DNA from 2 places in the Paracidovorax wautersii genome. Region 2 is predicted to be linked to the other one. Evidence: riboswitches for the same ligand, from Rfam matches in the RefSeq annotation. Region 2 holds a riboswitch; the other holds the start of a gene.

Evidence for each region. Region 2 has a riboswitch for glycine ahead of QE399_RS08440 (D-amino acid dehydrogenase). Riboswitches for the same ligand answer to the same signal wherever they lie in the genome.
Region 1: linked by a shared signal. The riboswitch ahead of gcvT (glycine cleavage system aminomethyltransferase GcvT) and the one ahead of QE399_RS08440 (D-amino acid dehydrogenase) in region 2 are both predicted to bind glycine.

What each region holds. Positions count from the first base shown of each region.
Region 1 is NZ_JAVIZX010000001.1:3,370,925-3,378,449, reverse strand. It holds gene QE399_RS15305 (ABC transporter substrate-binding protein) at 1-639, shown strand, start outside; gene QE399_RS15300 (ABC transporter permease) at 727-1,614, shown strand; partial or broken gene QE399_RS15295 (ABC transporter ATP-binding protein) at 1,628-2,423, shown strand; gene QE399_RS15290 (anti-sigma factor) at 2,581-3,324, opposite strand; gene QE399_RS15285 (sigma-70 family RNA polymerase sigma factor) at 3,321-3,926, opposite strand; gene QE399_RS15280 (DUF3455 domain-containing protein) at 4,010-4,588, opposite strand; gene QE399_RS15275 (Lrp/AsnC family transcriptional regulator) at 4,702-5,160, opposite strand; glycine riboswitch at 5,316-5,412, shown strand; glycine riboswitch at 5,429-5,566, shown strand; gene gcvT (glycine cleavage system aminomethyltransferase GcvT) at 5,622-6,773, shown strand; gene gcvH (glycine cleavage system protein GcvH) at 6,892-7,266, shown strand; gene gcvP (aminomethyl-transferring glycine dehydrogenase) at 7,338-7,525, shown strand, end outside.
Region 2 is NZ_JAVIZX010000001.1:1,848,880-1,856,404, forward strand. It holds gene QE399_RS08420 (HU family DNA-binding protein) at 1-67, opposite strand, end outside; gene QE399_RS08425 (enoyl-CoA hydratase/isomerase family protein) at 395-1,210, shown strand; gene QE399_RS08430 (PhaM family polyhydroxyalkanoate granule multifunctional regulatory protein) at 1,316-2,215, shown strand; gene QE399_RS08435 (FIST signal transduction protein) at 2,309-3,619, shown strand; gene QE399_RS08440 (D-amino acid dehydrogenase) at 3,789-5,111, opposite strand; glycine riboswitch at 5,198-5,308, opposite strand; glycine riboswitch at 5,316-5,394, opposite strand; gene QE399_RS08445 (CMD domain-containing protein) at 5,452-6,624, opposite strand; gene QE399_RS08450 (SidA/IucD/PvdA family monooxygenase) at 6,658-7,525, opposite strand, start outside.

The DNA of each region.
Region 1 (7,525 bases), 1.5 Mb from region 2:
CCGGTGGTCTTCTCCGCCGTGACCGATCCGGTCGCGGCCAAGCTGGTCAAGGACTGGGAACCCAGCAAGAGCAATGTGACGGGCGTGTCCGACCTGCTGGCGCTCGACAAGCAGATGGAGCTGGTCAAGCAGGTCGTGCCGAACGCCAAGCGCGTCGGCGTGGTCTACAACCCCGGCGAGGCCAACTCCGCCGTGGTGGTCAAGGAACTCAAGGCCCTGCTGCCCAAGATGGGCATGACGCTGGTCGAGGCCGCCGCGCCCCGCTCCGTCGATGTGGGCAGCGCCGCGCGCAGCCTGATCGGCAAGGCCGACGTGATCTACACCAGCACCGACAACAACGTGGTGTCGGCCTACGAAGCACTGGTGAAGGTCGGCCAGGAAGCCAAGCTGCCCCTGGTGGCGGCCGATGCCGACAGCGTCAAGCGCGGCGCCATCGCCTCGTTCGGCATCAACTACCGCGACCTGGGCGAGCAGACCGGCCGCATGGTGGTGCGGGTGCTCAAGGGCGAGAAGCCCGGCGACATCAAGCCCGAGATCAGCACCAAGCTGGAGCTGACGGTGAACCCGGCCGCGGCCGAGAAGCAGGGCGTGAAGCTCTCCGACGCGTTCGTGAAGTCCGCTGCCCACATCGTGAAGTAAGTGCGGCTCCCGGCCCCGTGCCGGGAACGCCACCCCGACCGCAGGAGCTTCGGCTCCTGTTTCGTTTTTCCGGAAGCCCCACCCGCCATGTCCCTCTTCTCCCTGCTCGGCGCCGTCGAGATCGGGCTGATCTTCAGCCTGGTCGCGCTGGGCGTCTTCATCTCGTTCCGCCTGCTGCGCTTTCCCGACCTGACGGTGGACGGCAGCTTCCCGCTGGGCGGCGCGGTGTGCGCCGTGCTGATTTCCACAGGCACCAATCCGTACGTGGCCACGCTCGCGGCCACGGCGGCGGGCGCAGCGGCCGGCCTCGTCACCGGCTGGCTGAACGTCAAGCTCAAGATCATGGACCTGCTGGCCAGCATCCTGATGATGATCGCGCTGTATTCGATCAACCTGCGCATCATGGGCGGCCCCAACGTGCCGCTGATCAACGACCCGACCCTGTTCACGCTGCTGCAGCCCGAGGGGCTGGAGGACTACATCGCCCGCCCCGCCCTGCTGCTGGTGATCGTCATCGCCGCCAAGCTGGCCATGGACTGGTTCTTCGCCACCGAGCGGGGCCTGGCGATCCGCGCCACTGGCTCCAACGCGCGCATGGCGCGCGCCCAGGGCGTGAACACCGGCGCCATGGTGCTGCTGGGCATGGCCGTGTCGAACGCGCTGGTCGCGCTGGCCGGCGCCCTGTTCGCGCAGACGCAGGGCGGCTCCGACATCTCCATGGGCATCGGCACCATCGTCATCGGCCTGGCCGCCGTGATCGTGGGCGAGAGCATCCTGCCCTCGCGCAAGCTGATCCTGGCCACCCTGGCCGTGATCATCGGCGCCATCGTGTACCGCTTCTTCATCGCGCTGGCGCTGAACAGCGACTTCATCGGCCTGAAGGCGCAGGATCTGAACCTGGTGACGGCCGTGCTGGTGACCGTGGCGCTCGTGATTCCGCAGATCAAGCGCAAGCTGGCCTCGAAGCAGCGTTGAAAGGGACCGCACCATGCTGAGCGCACAAGACCTGCACATCACCTTCAACCCCGGCACGCCCATCGAGACGCGCGCGCTGCGCGGCATGTCGCTGGACATTCCGGCCGGGCAGTTCGTCACCGTCATCGGCTCCAACGGGGCCGGCAAATCCACCTTCCTGAACGCCATCTCGGGCGACCTGTCGGTGGACACGGGCCGCATCGCCATCGACGGGCAGGACGTCACCCGCCAGCCCGTCTGGGCGCGCGCCCAGCGCGTGGCGCGCGTGTTCCAGGACCCGATGGCCGGCACCTGCGAGGACCTGACCATCGAGGAGAACATGGCCCTGGCCCAGCAGCGGGGCACGCTGCGCGGCCCTGCGCGGCGCCGTGAAGAGCGCGCAGCGCGAGACCTTCCGCGCGCGCCTGGCCACGCTGGGACTGGGCCTGGAGAACCGGCTGAGCGACCGCATCGGCCTGCTCTCGGGCGGCCAGCGCCAGGCCGTGAGCCTGCTGATGGCAGCGCTGCAGCCCTCGCGCATCCTGCTGCTGGACGAGCACACCGCCGCGCTCGACCCGCGCACGGCGGACTTCGTGCTGCAGCTCACCGCCCGCATCGTGGCCGAGAACCAGCTCACCACCATGATGGTCACGCACAGCATGCGCCAGGCGCTGGACGTGGGCCAGCGCACCGTCATGCTGCACCAGGGCCAGGTGGTGCTGGATGTGGCCGGCGACGAGCGCAGCCGCCTGGGCGTGCCCGACCTGCTGCAGATGTTCGAGAAGGTGCGCGGCGAGCAGCTGGCGGACGACGCGCTGCTGCTGGGCTGAGGAGGTCCACCGGTCGCGGGGCAGAGGGCCTGCCCCGCGCACCGGCAAGGCGTGGCCCATGCGAAGGCGCGCAGCCCTGGCTGAGGAATCGGGGTCAAAAAGGCCTCTAGCGCTTATGCATCAAGCGCAATCAGCTATATAAACAATAGCAAACGCCCTATAGCATTTTGACCGCACGCCCGATGAAGACGATCGGCCCCGTCGGCCGGTCGATGGGCGAACCGGCCTCGGGCTCCAGCGTCAGCTCAAAGAGCTGGTTGGCCTCCAGCGGCGGCAGGCGGTCGATCGGTACGGTGATGGCGGCGCCCGGCTGCACCAGGCCCAGCGACTTCGGCCCGGTCCACTGGTCCGCCTTGGTCCAGAACTGCAGCGACTTGCCTTGCGGCACGGCGGTTTCGCGCAGGGGCACCAGGTTCAGGTCGCGCGACGAGGCGCCCGCCTGTACTACCCAGCCGGGCTGGGTGTCTCCCGGGGCTACCAGCACCACCATGTACTGCGGCGCGGCGGGAGGGGCGCCCACGCGCGTGACCAGCACCGCCGCCAGCACGGCGGCTGCGGCAAAGCCGCCGCCGGCCAGACCGCGCCACAGCCGCACGCTGTTCCACCAGGCCGTGAGGCCGCTGTCCGCCGTAGCCGCCGCCACGGCCTGCTGGGCACGGCCCCAGCCCAGGCTGTCCTCGATGCGGCCCCACAGGGAAGGCGAAGGCTCGACGGGCGGCACGAGTGCCGTGAGCGGGTGCAGGCGCTCTTCCCAGCCCTGGACGGCATCGCGCAGCGCGGCGTCGTGGGGCAGGCGGTCTTCGACGGCGCGGCGCTGCGCGATGGGCAGCGTGCCCAACACGTAGCCGCTGGCCAGCGCGTCGATGTCGTCGGGTGTTGGTGAATCAGAGAACGTCGTCATGCCATGCACTCCCGCAGCGCCCGCAGGCCCCGCTGGATCCATGCCTTCACGGTGCCCAGCGGCGTGTGCGTCCGTTCCGCAATTTCGCCGTGCGAGCATCCCTCCACATAGGCCAGCAGGATGCAGTCGCGCCGCGCGGGCTCCAGCCGGCCCAGGCAGGCGTCGAGCTTGCCCAGGTCGGCGCCCAGTTCATAGGGGTCGATCCGGCTGCGGTAGCTGTGCAGCGCCGCCTGATCGTCGATGGCCTCCAGGGCCTCGTCATCGATGCGCACGTCGCGCGCGTTGCCGCGCGCCACGTTGAGCGCCGCGTGGCGTACCACGCTGTAGATCCATCCGCGCGCCGCGCCGCGCCCGGCGTCGAAGCTGCCGGCCCGCTGCCAGATGCTGATGAAGGCGTCGTGCAGCACGTCCTCGGCCTGGGCCCGCTCGCGCACGATGCGCAAGGCCACGCCCAGCAGATACCGGCCCGCATGGCGGTAGATGCGCTGCAGCGCCTGGGCGTCACCGCGGGCACAGGCGGCCAGGGCTGCGTCGTAGTCGAAGGTGTCGGCTGCGTTCAAGGAAAGTGCCCACGGTGGGAAGGATGCGGCATCGTAGTGCATGCGCCGGGCACGGCGCCGCCATGCCCCTGCGCCGCGCCCTCATCCGGCGCACCCTGCCCTTCCACCGCGGGCCCTTGCGCCGATCAGGCCGCCTTGTAGAAGATGTAGTCGGCCTGGTAGGGCACGGTGGTCTTCTGGCCCTTGTTCGCAGCCGTGCAGGCCATGTTCGCGGGTGCCACGCCACCGCTCAGGTTCACGCGCTGGATGTAGGTCACGCCGGTGAGCGCGCCGCTGCCCATGGCCGGGTTGGCCTTCACCAGCTGGTACGGCAGTGCGCCGGCGGTAGACGGGGCGACGGCCAGTTGCGTGGCGGTCAGCTTGGAGCCGTCGTTGGCTTCCCAGGTGGCGGGCGGGCCGTAGTACTTGCCGACCTGCTTGCCGCTGCGGTCCATCAGCTTGGCGTCGGGGCCGGCAAAGGTCCATTCGACCTGACCGGGCATGCCAGCCTTGTCCTTGCACTCGTAGGTGATGTCACCCTTGCCCACCGTCTCCCACGCCACCTTGTTGCCGGCCGGGACCTGGATGGACGCGGGCAGGCTGGCTTGCGAGAAAGGCGGGCTGTGCGCACCGGACGTGGACATCGAGCCGCAGGCGGCCAGCAAGGCGGCAGCGGACACGCCCGCGGCGACGGTGGCGATACGGGTCAGACGGATTGAGCGCATGAGGTTCTCCTGGTAGTTGAATGGAACAGTCCCGACAGGGTCTGCACCAGGCTCTACACACGAGACGCGCCTTTGGATGCAGCGCAGCGCAAAAATTCTGAAGATTTTTCCGATCAGTCCACGAACAGCGGCAGATCGGCCTTCTTCAGCGTGCGCAGCACGAAGCTGGAACGGCTGTGGCGGATGCCCTTGATCTTGTAGAGCTTCTCGCGCAGCAGCCGCTCGTAATCGCGCGTGTCCTTGACCACCACGCGCAGCAGGTAGTCGTAGTCGCCCGAGACCAGATGCGCTTCGATCACCTCCGGAATGCTGGCCAGCGTCTCCCCGAACTTCTCCAGCGTGTTGTCGGAGTGGCTGTCGAGCGTGACCTGCACCAGCACGGTGTCCGCCAGGTCCAGCGCCTGCGGGTTCAGCCGCACGGTGTAGCCCTGAATGACGCCGGACTCTTCCATCTTCTTGATGCGCCCCCAACAGGGCGACGGGCTCAGGCCCACGGCCTGACCGATCTCTTGCAGGCTGGCGCGGGAGTTGCCTTGCAGCACGGCAAGGATTTTTCGGTCGAGGCGGTCCATGGCGTTCATTATTCACGGCATCGGCGCAGCCGCAGAACGATTTACCGCACCCGAGGGATTACGGTGAACGGCAGCAGGGCCGCGCGCCGCCACCGTCCTTGGCCCCAGGCGTGCCATCGTCCGCCCAACCGCCGCTGCCTACGCCGGTATACTGCGCGCACTTGTCAGGAGAGAGTCCGCGCACCCTGTGCGGGCCGCCGAAGGCGCAGGGCCACCGCCCGAACGCTCAGGCAAAAGGACTGACAGGAACGCCCGCAGGGATGCGGGCGTTTCCCTGGCTGGAGAGAGGTCGGCGCACCGTCAACGAGACACGGGCGCCACCCACCGAAGGAGCAAACCCCGCACACGCGCCACCGGCGCCGGCTGCGCGGTGAATCTCTCAGGTAAAGCGGACAGCAGGGCACATGCCGCGGCGCATCTCCGGATGGGCCGCTTCCATGCCTGCCCTCGGAGATTCCGCCATGTCCTCGTCCGCTTCCGCCGCCCCGCTGCTCACCACGCCCCTGAACGCCCTGCACATCGCGCTGGGCGCCCGCATGGTGCCGTTCGCCGGCTATTCCATGCCCGTGCAGTACCCCAGCGGCCTGATGGCGGAGCACCACCACACACGCACCGCCGCCGGCCTGTTCGACGTCTCGCACATGGGCCAGCTCAAGCTGGTAGGCGCGGATGCCGCCGCCGCGTTCGAGACGCTGATCCCCGTGGACGTGATCGACCTGCCCGTGGGCAAGCAGCGCTACGGCCTGCTGCTGAACGACGAAGGCGGCATCATCGACGACCTGATGTTCTTCAACCAGGGCACGGTCGATGGCGAACCCACGCTGTTCGTGATCGTGAACGGCGCCTGCAAGGCGGGTGACATCGCTCACATCCAGGCCCGCATCGGCCAGCGCTGCCAGGTCGTGCCGCTGCCCGACCAGGCCCTGCTCGCGCTGCAGGGCCCGCAGGCCGCCACCGCGCTGGCGCGGCTGGCGCCCGGGGTGCAGCAGCTGGTCTTCATGACTGGTGGCGACTTCACCATCGCCGGCTGCGACTGCTTCGTGACGCGCAGCGGCTACACCGGCGAGGACGGTTTCGAGATCTCCGTGCCTGCCGCCCAGGCGGAGGCCCTGGCCCGCGCCCTGCTCGCCCAGCCCGAGGTGAAGCCCGTCGGCCTGGGCGCCCGCAATTCGCTGCGCCTGGAGGCCGGCCTGTGCCTGTACGGCAACGACATCGACACCACCACGACGCCGCCCGAGGCCGCGCTGAACTGGGCCATCCAGAAGGTGCGCCGCACCGGCGGCGCCCGCGCCGGCGGCTTCCCGGGTGCCGACAAGGTGCTGGCGCAGATCGACCAGCCCGCCCGCCTTACCCGCAAACGCGTGGGACTGGTGGCCCTGGAGCGCGTGCCCGTGCGTGAGCACACCGAGCTGCAGGATCTGCAGGGCCAGCGCATCGGCGAGGTGACCAGCGGCCTGCTCGGCCCCACGGTAGACCAGCCCATCGCCATGGCCTACGTGTCTGCAGACCACGCGGCCCCTGGCACGCGTGTGAACGCCATCGTGCGCGGCAAGCCCGTGCCGATGGAGGTGGCGCCCATGCCGTTCACCCCGCCGCGCTACCACCGCGGCTGATCGCGCCGCGCCGCACCGCCTCAGCCGTTGGAAGACCGTCCCCGCCCGGCTACAGTCGCAGCTGGCAACGGCAGTTCTCTTTTTTCCTCTGATTGACCTTTCATTTTCTGGAGCCCCCATGACCGCCAAGTTTTCCAAGGACCACGAGTGGATCGACATCGCTGACCACCAGGCCGCCACCGTGGGCATCACGCTGCATGCGCAGGACGCGCTGGGCGACGTGGTCTTCGTGGACCTGCCCGCCGTGGGCGCATCGTTCGCCCAGGGCGAAGTGGCCGGCGTGGTCGAGTCCGTGAAGGCCGCCGCCGATGTGTACATGCCCATCTCCGGCGAGATCGTCGAGGTCAACGAGGCCCTGCGCGCCGATCCCTCCCTGGCCAACAGCGATCCGCTGGGCGCCGGCTGGTTCTTCAAGGTCCGCGTGAGCGACCTGTCGCAGTTCGACGCGCTCATGGACGAACCGGCCTACGCCGAGTTCACCAAGAACGCCTGATCCGACGCGCCGGCGGCCTTGCCGGGCCGCGGCGCTTTTCCTTTTTGCCGCCCGTCCTGCTGCCGCCGCCGATGACCACCTCTGCCCCCTTCCCCTCGCTCGCCGCGCTTGAGAACGCCGCCGAGTTCCAGCCCCGCCACATCGGCATCGATGCGGCGGACGAAGCCCACATGCTGTCGGTGATCGGCGAGGCCTCGCGCCGCGCGCTGATCGACGGCATCGTGCCGCGCTCCATCGCGCGCAGCCAGCCCATGGATCT
Region 2 (7,525 bases):
CTACGGGTGCAGCCTTGACGGATGCGGCCTTCTTTGCGGGTGCAGCGGTTTTCTTTGCAGTTGCCATGGTGTTGGTATCTCTTTAGGAATGTGGAACACGCCAGCGGTGCTGGTCGGCGGATTCTAGGTGTGTTTGTCTTTGCCAGTACATGGGGCAGGCGCAAATGGTTGCAGAAAACCCCGTGGAAACAGCCCATTCGGGCGGTTGGCGCGCTGGCGCACGCGTCCGCAGGGCCTGCGCAGCGCTCTTCGCACAACACCCGGGCAGGGCCGGATGCGCCGGCGCGCCATGCGCTTCAGAATGGTCCGCAGCGCAGGCGCCCGCCGCGGTTGCTGCTGACGCGCAGCACGGCCGGCACGCGCGGCCCCGCATCCTTCCACGGAGACCTTGCACATGCAGACACCGCCGCCAGCGCCGGACTACGGCCGCTACACCACCTTGCACATCACCCGGCGCGGCGCGCAGGGCCATGTGCTCGATATCCAGATGAAGGCCCTCAACGGCAAGCTGCCGACCGCCGGGCACGACGGCCACCGCGAGCTGGCGGCCATCTGGCGCGACGTGGCCGACGACGACAGCGTGCGCTGCGCTGTGCTGCGCGGCGACGGCGCGGGCTTCTCGGGCGGTGGCGACCTGGCGATGGTGCAGGACATGACGCAGGACGACGCCGTGCGCCGGCGCATCTGGAAAGAGGCGCGCGAGCTGGTCTACCAGCTGATCAACTGCGACAAGCCCATCGTCTCGGCCATGCACGGGCCTGCGGTGGGCGCGGGCCTCGTCGCCGGCTTGCTGGCGGACATCTCCATCGCTGCGCGCAGCGCCAAGATCGTCGACGGCCACACGCGCCTGGGCGTGGCGGCGGGCGACCATGCCGCTATTGTGTGGCCGCTGCTGTGCGGCATGGCCAAGGCCAAGTACCACCTGTTGCTGTGCGAGCCGCTCAGCGGCGAAGAGGCCGAGCGCATCGGCCTGGTGTCGCTAGCCGTGCCGGACGAAGAGCTGCTGCCCCGCGCCTACGCGGTGGCCGACCGGCTGGCGGCCGGCGCGCAGACGGCCATCCGCTGGACCAAGTACGCGCTCAACAACTGGCTGCGCCAGGCCGGGCCCACTTTCGATGCCTCGCTGGCGCTGGAGTTCATGGGCTTTGCGGGCGACGAGGCGCGCGAAGGCGTGGCGGCGCTGCGCGAGAAGCGCCCGCCCCGGTTCTGAGCGCTGACGCCAGGACGCCACCTTCTCCGACGGGCGCGCGGGCCTTTCGCGCAGCGCTTGGCGTTAAGCTGTGCGGACCCGTTGTCCACCTTGCCAGGAGCAGCCATGAGCGACACCTCTCCCTTCGGTTTCGGGCGCTTCGTCCCCGGATTCGACTTCCTGCAGAACCTTGCCAAGGGCTCCGCCGCCGGCATGCCCTCGATGTCCCATTGGGTGGCGCCCACGGTCAGCGTGGAGGAGCTGGAAAAACGCATCGAGGAACTCAAGGCCGTGCAGTTCTGGCTGGAGCAGAACAGCCGCGCGCTTGCGGCGACCATCCAGGCGCTGGAAGTGCAGAAGATGACGCTGGCCACGCTCAAAGGCATGAACGTGGCCATGGGCGACCTGGCGGGAGCTTTCGCAGGCAAAGGTGCGGAGGCGTTTGCCCCTCCGCCCGCGGCGGCACCCACAGATCCTCGGCCAGCGCAGCCTGCGCAGGGCCACGGCGATGGCACCGATGAAGACGCCGACCGCATTCCGCCGGAGGACGTCGACGCTGACGCGGAAGGCCGCGCCACCCCCGGCGTCGTCGATCCCCTGCAGTGGTGGACCGCGCTGGGCACGCAGTTCCAGCAGATCGCCGCCAGCGCCCTCAAGGACGCTACGGCCCACCCGTCGGCGCTCGACGCCACGCGCGACATGGCCGCGCAGGCCCTCAAGACTGCGACCGGCATGGCCTCGCAGTTTGCCGCCCAGGGCGCTCAAGGCATGCAGGACATGCAGGACATGCAGGACGCCACCCGCCGCGCCGCGCAGGCCGCAGGAGCCGCTGGATCGAAGCCGGCCGCCGCCCCCAGCAAGAAGAAACCCGCGCGCAAGGCGCCCAACCAGGGCACCGCCAGCCGGCGTACGGCCGCTGCGGCGCCGGCCGCGCCCCGCGCCCGCAAGGCCGGCACCCCGCCCCCCGCGCCCGCTGCTGCTGCGCGCAAGGCACCTGCCCGCCGCAGCCGCCCCGCCGGCGGCTGAGGGCGCGCGCAGGGGCTGTGCGTCGCCGCTCCCTGCGCATCCCGCTCCTGCCGTTCCACGCCGCACCGCCCACGAGACCCGGATGCCACGACCATGAAACTCTTTCCCCACGGCCACGCGACCCACCCGCAGTGGCGCATGGCTGCCGCGCTGGTGCTGGCCCAGCTGCGCGCCCAGATGGCACTGCCGCAGTACGCCGCCGCGCCCACGCTCGGGTTGCTCTACATCACCGACCACTACGCGGACGAGGCGCAGGCGCTGCTCGACTTTCTGGCCGCCGAGCTGCCCGAGGTGACGGACTGGAGCGGCACGGTCGGCGTCGGCGTGGCTGCCAACAATGCGGAGTATTTCGACGAGCCCGCGCTGTCGCTGATGCTGCTCGACCTGTCGCCCGACCAGTACCGGGTGTTTTCCGGCGTGGCGCCGCTGGCGCGCAGCACGGCGGCGGGCTTCGTGCCGCACACGGCGCTGGTGCATGCCGATGGCGATACGCCTGAGTTGGCGGAGCTGATCGACGAGATGGCCGAGCGCACCGCCAGCGGCTACCTGTTCGGCGGCCTGGCGGCGAGCCGGCGCCAGAGTGCGCAGTTCGCGGTGGGTGGCAACGGCAACATCGCCGGGCAGGGCGCGGCCGGTGGCGTGTTCGACGGCGGCCTCTCGGGCGTGGCCTTCGGGCCCGGCGTGCGGCTGCTGTCGCGCGTCACCCAGGGCTGCCAGCCGGTGGGGGCGCTGGCCACCATCACCGCCGCGCAGGACAACGTGGTGCTGGAGCTGGACCACGAACCGGCGCTGGACGTACTGCTCGACACGCTGCAGGTCTCGCTCGACGCCAACCCGCAGCCCGCCCTGCAGCGCGTGCGCGCCACCATGGCCGGCCTGGTCGATGCCGGCACACAGCCCGCGGGGCGCGCCGGCCACTTCGGCACCGATGTGCGCGTGCGCCACATCGTGGGGCTGGACGCCACGCGCCGCGGCGTCGCGCTGACCGAGCGGGTGGAGACGGGCATGCGGCTCGCCTTCTGCCAACGCAACGTGGCGGCCGCGCGGGCCGACCTGATGCGCATCTGCGCAGAGATCCGCGAAGAGCTGGAGCCCGACGAACTGGAGCACGGCCTGGCGCCCACCGCGCCCGGCGATGGCAGCGAACGCAGTGTGCTGGCGCAGGTGCTCTCGGGCGGCGCGGCGCTGCCAGAGCAGCGCATCCGGGGCGCGGTCTACGTCAGCTGCTCCGGCCGGGGCGGCCCCCACTTCGGCGGCCCCAGCGCGGAGCTGCAGATCGTGCGCCACGCCCTGGGCGACGTGCCGCTGGTGGGCTTCTTCGCCGCCGGCGAGATCGCGCACCACCGGCTCTACGGCTACACGGGCGTGCTCACCGTCTTCGTGGGCGACGAGACCACGGCCTGAACCCGGCGCACTTCATTTTGATAGCGCTTGGCGCTTTGTCCATCGGCGATTCAATGCTCTTTTGCATGAGATCGCTTATGTGGAAAGCGCAAGGTGCTCCGTTATTGGTAGCGGATAGGGGCCCCGACACCGCTGTCCGCATGCCGTCCGGATCGCTGCGACAGGTCGCTCACCCCGCTGGCTGCAGCACCGGCGCCACCGCGCGCGGAAGTCCGGCGAAGGCGAAGTCCAGCTCCGGCGCCAGCCCGCTCACGATGCGCGCGATCGACTTGCCCGAGCCGCAGGCGTGCGTCCAGCCCAGCGTGCCGTGACCCGTGTTGAGGAACAGGTTGGGCAGCTTCGTGCGGCCGATGAGCGGGACGTTGCTTGGCGTGGCCGGGCGCAGGCCCGTCCAGAACTGCGCCTGCGCCGTATCGCCCGCGCCGGGAAACAGCTGCTCCACGCGCTTCACGATGGCCTCGCAGCGCACGGGGTTCAGGTCGCGGCCATAGCCGTTGAGTTCGGCGGTGCCGGCAATGCGCATCACGTCGCGCGCCGGCTGATCGCCTTGCGCCGGGCGCGTGTAGCGCGAGAAGACCAGCTTGTACTCGTCGTCCGTCAGGCTGACCTCGTAGGCGGCGGAGGCGTCGCGCACGGGCAGCGTGACCGAGTAGCCCTTGGCCGGATAGATGGGCAGGCGCAGGCCCAGGGGCTCGGCCAGCAGCGGGCTGAACGAGCCCATGGCCAGCACGTAGGCATCGCCGCGCACGCGTTCGAAGCGGCCCTGCGCATCGGTGATCTCCACGTGGTCGATGGCACCGCCTGCGGAGCGCAGCGCGGTGATGTGGCAGCCCATGCGGAACTGCACGCCGGCGGCCTCGGCCCGCTGAGCCAGTGCGCGCGTGAAGGCGTTGGCGTCGCCGGATTCGTCGGCTTCGGTGTAGGTGGCGCCCGCCAGCTGCGAGCGGATGGATGCCAGGGCCGGTTCGATGCGCACGGCCTCGTCGGCGCTCACCACACGGCGCTCGCAGCCGAGCTGGCGCATCTGCTCGGCCGGCGCGAGGGCGCCGTCGAACTCCTTGGGGCTCGTATAGAAGTGCAGGATGCCCTGCATGCGCTGGTCGTACTGAATGCCGGTATCGCGGCGCAGCTGCTGCAGCGTGTCGCGGCTGTAGGTGCCCAGGCGCACGATCTGCTCGATGTTGTGGCGTGTGCGCGCCGGCGTGCATTCGCGCAGGAACTGCAGGCCCCAGAGCCACTGGCGCATGTCGGCACGCAGGCGAAAGAGCAGCGGCGCATCTTCGCGGCCCAGCCACTGCAGCACCTTGAGCGGGGCGCTCGGGTTGGCCCAGGGCTCGGCGTGGCTCACCGAGATCTGCCCGCCGTTGGCGAAGCTGGTCTCTGCGCCGGGCGTGGCCTGGCGGTCGATCACGGTCACTTCGTGGCCGAGTTGCTGGAGGAAGTAAGCGGAGGTGGTGCCGAGCAAGCCGGCGCCGAGGACGATCACGCGCATCTTCAAACCTTTCGAGGGTGAAGCGCCGGGCGTGCGCGTGCAGGCAGCTATGGATCGATAGCGTGCAGCAGGCGCGTGGCCCGGCTGCCGCTCCCCCTGTCCTTGGTACCTGAGAGATTCACGCTGCGCCAATGGGGTGCAGCACTTGCTCCTTCGGTGCGCCACGGCATGCGTGGCGGCTCTCCAGACGGCTTTGATGGTGGTGCAGTACGGGACCTGAGCGTGTATGGGAGTTTGCGCCTTCGGTGGAACGCCAGCGGGGCCGGGCCGTTCACTCTCCTGCGGGGCGGATCGTAGCAGCGAAACCGCGCCGCGCATAGCGCCCGGCGCGGCCGCGGGTTCAGCCGGCCTGCGGGAAGACCGCTTCGCCCAGGTTCAGCATCAGGCGGTTGGCCCAGGCGAAGAGGGCGGCGGCGTGCAGGGCATCCAGAATTTCCAGATCGGAAAGGCCCGCATCGCGCAGCGGCTGCAGGTGCTGCGCGCCGAATGCGCCCGGCGTGCGGGTCAGGGCAGCGCTGGCCTGCACGATGGCGCGTTCGCGGGCGTTGGTGCCGGCGCCGTCGGGCTCGGTGAAGATCTGCGCCATCACATCGTTGCGCTTGGCCAGCTGCTCGAAGCGCTGGGCGTGCACGGAGGCGCAGTACACGCAGCCGTTCACGCGCGAGACCACGGTGCTGGCCACCTCGCGTTCGGCGCGGGAGAGGCCGCCCGGGGCATACATGATGGCGTTGAACGCCTGCGACCGTTCGGACAGCACACGCGGCTGGTGTGCCAGCAGCAGGTAGAAGTCCGAGGTGCGGGCCTTGGGGTGGCTCAGGTCGAGCACGGCGTTCTGCTCGTCGGTGGCGGCGGCCGGGTCGAGCACGGGCAGCCAGGCCTTCCAGTCCAGCGTCTCGCTGGTGTAGCCGTTCACGCGCAACGGCTCGCCGGGGGCGGGCAGGTTGGCGGGGTGGATGAAGGGCGGGGCGTCGGCGGTCTGCAAGGGCGCGGGGGGCGCCGCATCGGCGTCGCCCAGCTGCGCCAGGGCCGCCACGCCGGCCACCACGCGCAACTGGTAGGTGACGAAACCGATCAGCTGTGCCAGCAGCACGGTGTCGGGCACCGACAGGCCTGCGGCGGGCAGCGCCTGCAGCGCGGCTTGGTCGCTCTCGGCGGGGTGCGTGGCCAGCGTGCGCACGAAGTGCACGATGGCTTGCAGGCGCGCATCGGCGATGGCGGCATCGGGCGTGTCCACCAGCGCCTGCAGCGCCGGTGCCGGGTTCAAGGGCTGCAGCGCCCCGCGGTAGTGGGCCGCCAGCGCGGGCAGGCCGCTCACACGGGTGATGTCGTGCGCCACGGCCAGGCGCTCGGCCTGTGTCAGGCCGCCGGGCAGACCGGGGTCGAACAGTGCGTCTTCACAGCCCTGGGTGGCGAGGGCGACCTTGTCGCGCTGGTGGCGCACGGTGTGCGCGGCGCTGCCCGGCGCAAGGCCGGCGATCTGGTCGATGGTGTCGTGTGGGGTGGTCGTGGTCATGGCAGAGTGCAATCCAGAAAAATCAGGGGGCTGTCACGCGGGCAGGACGCGTTGCGCCGTATCGGCCGGCGTCCATTCGTCGCCCAGCAGCTCGGGCTCGGCATAGGCCTGCAGCACGTCGAAGTGGTGCTCCACATCTTCGCAGTAGAACAGGCCGGCCAGACCCGTCGCCAGGCGCCGCGCGCCGTCGCTGATGGCCGGGATGTCGCCCGATACCGTGCCGTGCGACAGCGCGGCGGGGTAGCAGAAGCAGTGGATGCGCTCCAGGCCCGGGCAGGCCCCGGGTGTGCGCTGCTGGAACTCGAACACGGGGCCCAGGTCGGGCGAGTCGGCCAGCTCCTGGTCTTCGTCGCCCGCGGGCGGCTGGTAGCGCTCGCCCCAGGTGCGCACGTGCGGCGCGAAGGGCGCGTACTCGGGCTTTTGCGACCAGTCGATGGCAAAGCCCGTGGACACGATGAGAAAGTCGAACGCGAAGGTGCCGCGCGGCGTGGTGACGCGTAGCTCGGGGCCCGATGCGGCCACCCGCTGCACCGGACAGCCCAGGTGGAAGAACGCATTCGGGTGGCGCGACACGCGCAGCGTGCTGCCGTGCGGCGGCGGCACCTGCGTGGTGTTGATGTAGTGGCGGATGCGCCATTTCCATTCCGGAGGCAGCGCATGGTGGCCGTGCGTGAGGCCGGGCACGCCCGAGCCTTTCGACTTGTTGATGCGCGGCAGATCGGCGCGGCGCACCAGCAGGTCCACGCTCGCGGCGCCGCATTCCAGGGCGGTGGCTGCGCTGTCCATGGCGGACGACCCGGCGCCCACCACGCCCACGCGCTGGCCGCGCAGCGTGGCGTAGTCCAGCACGTCGGAGGAGTGCGCCCAGCGGCTGCGGTCCACACCGTGCATGAACGCCGGA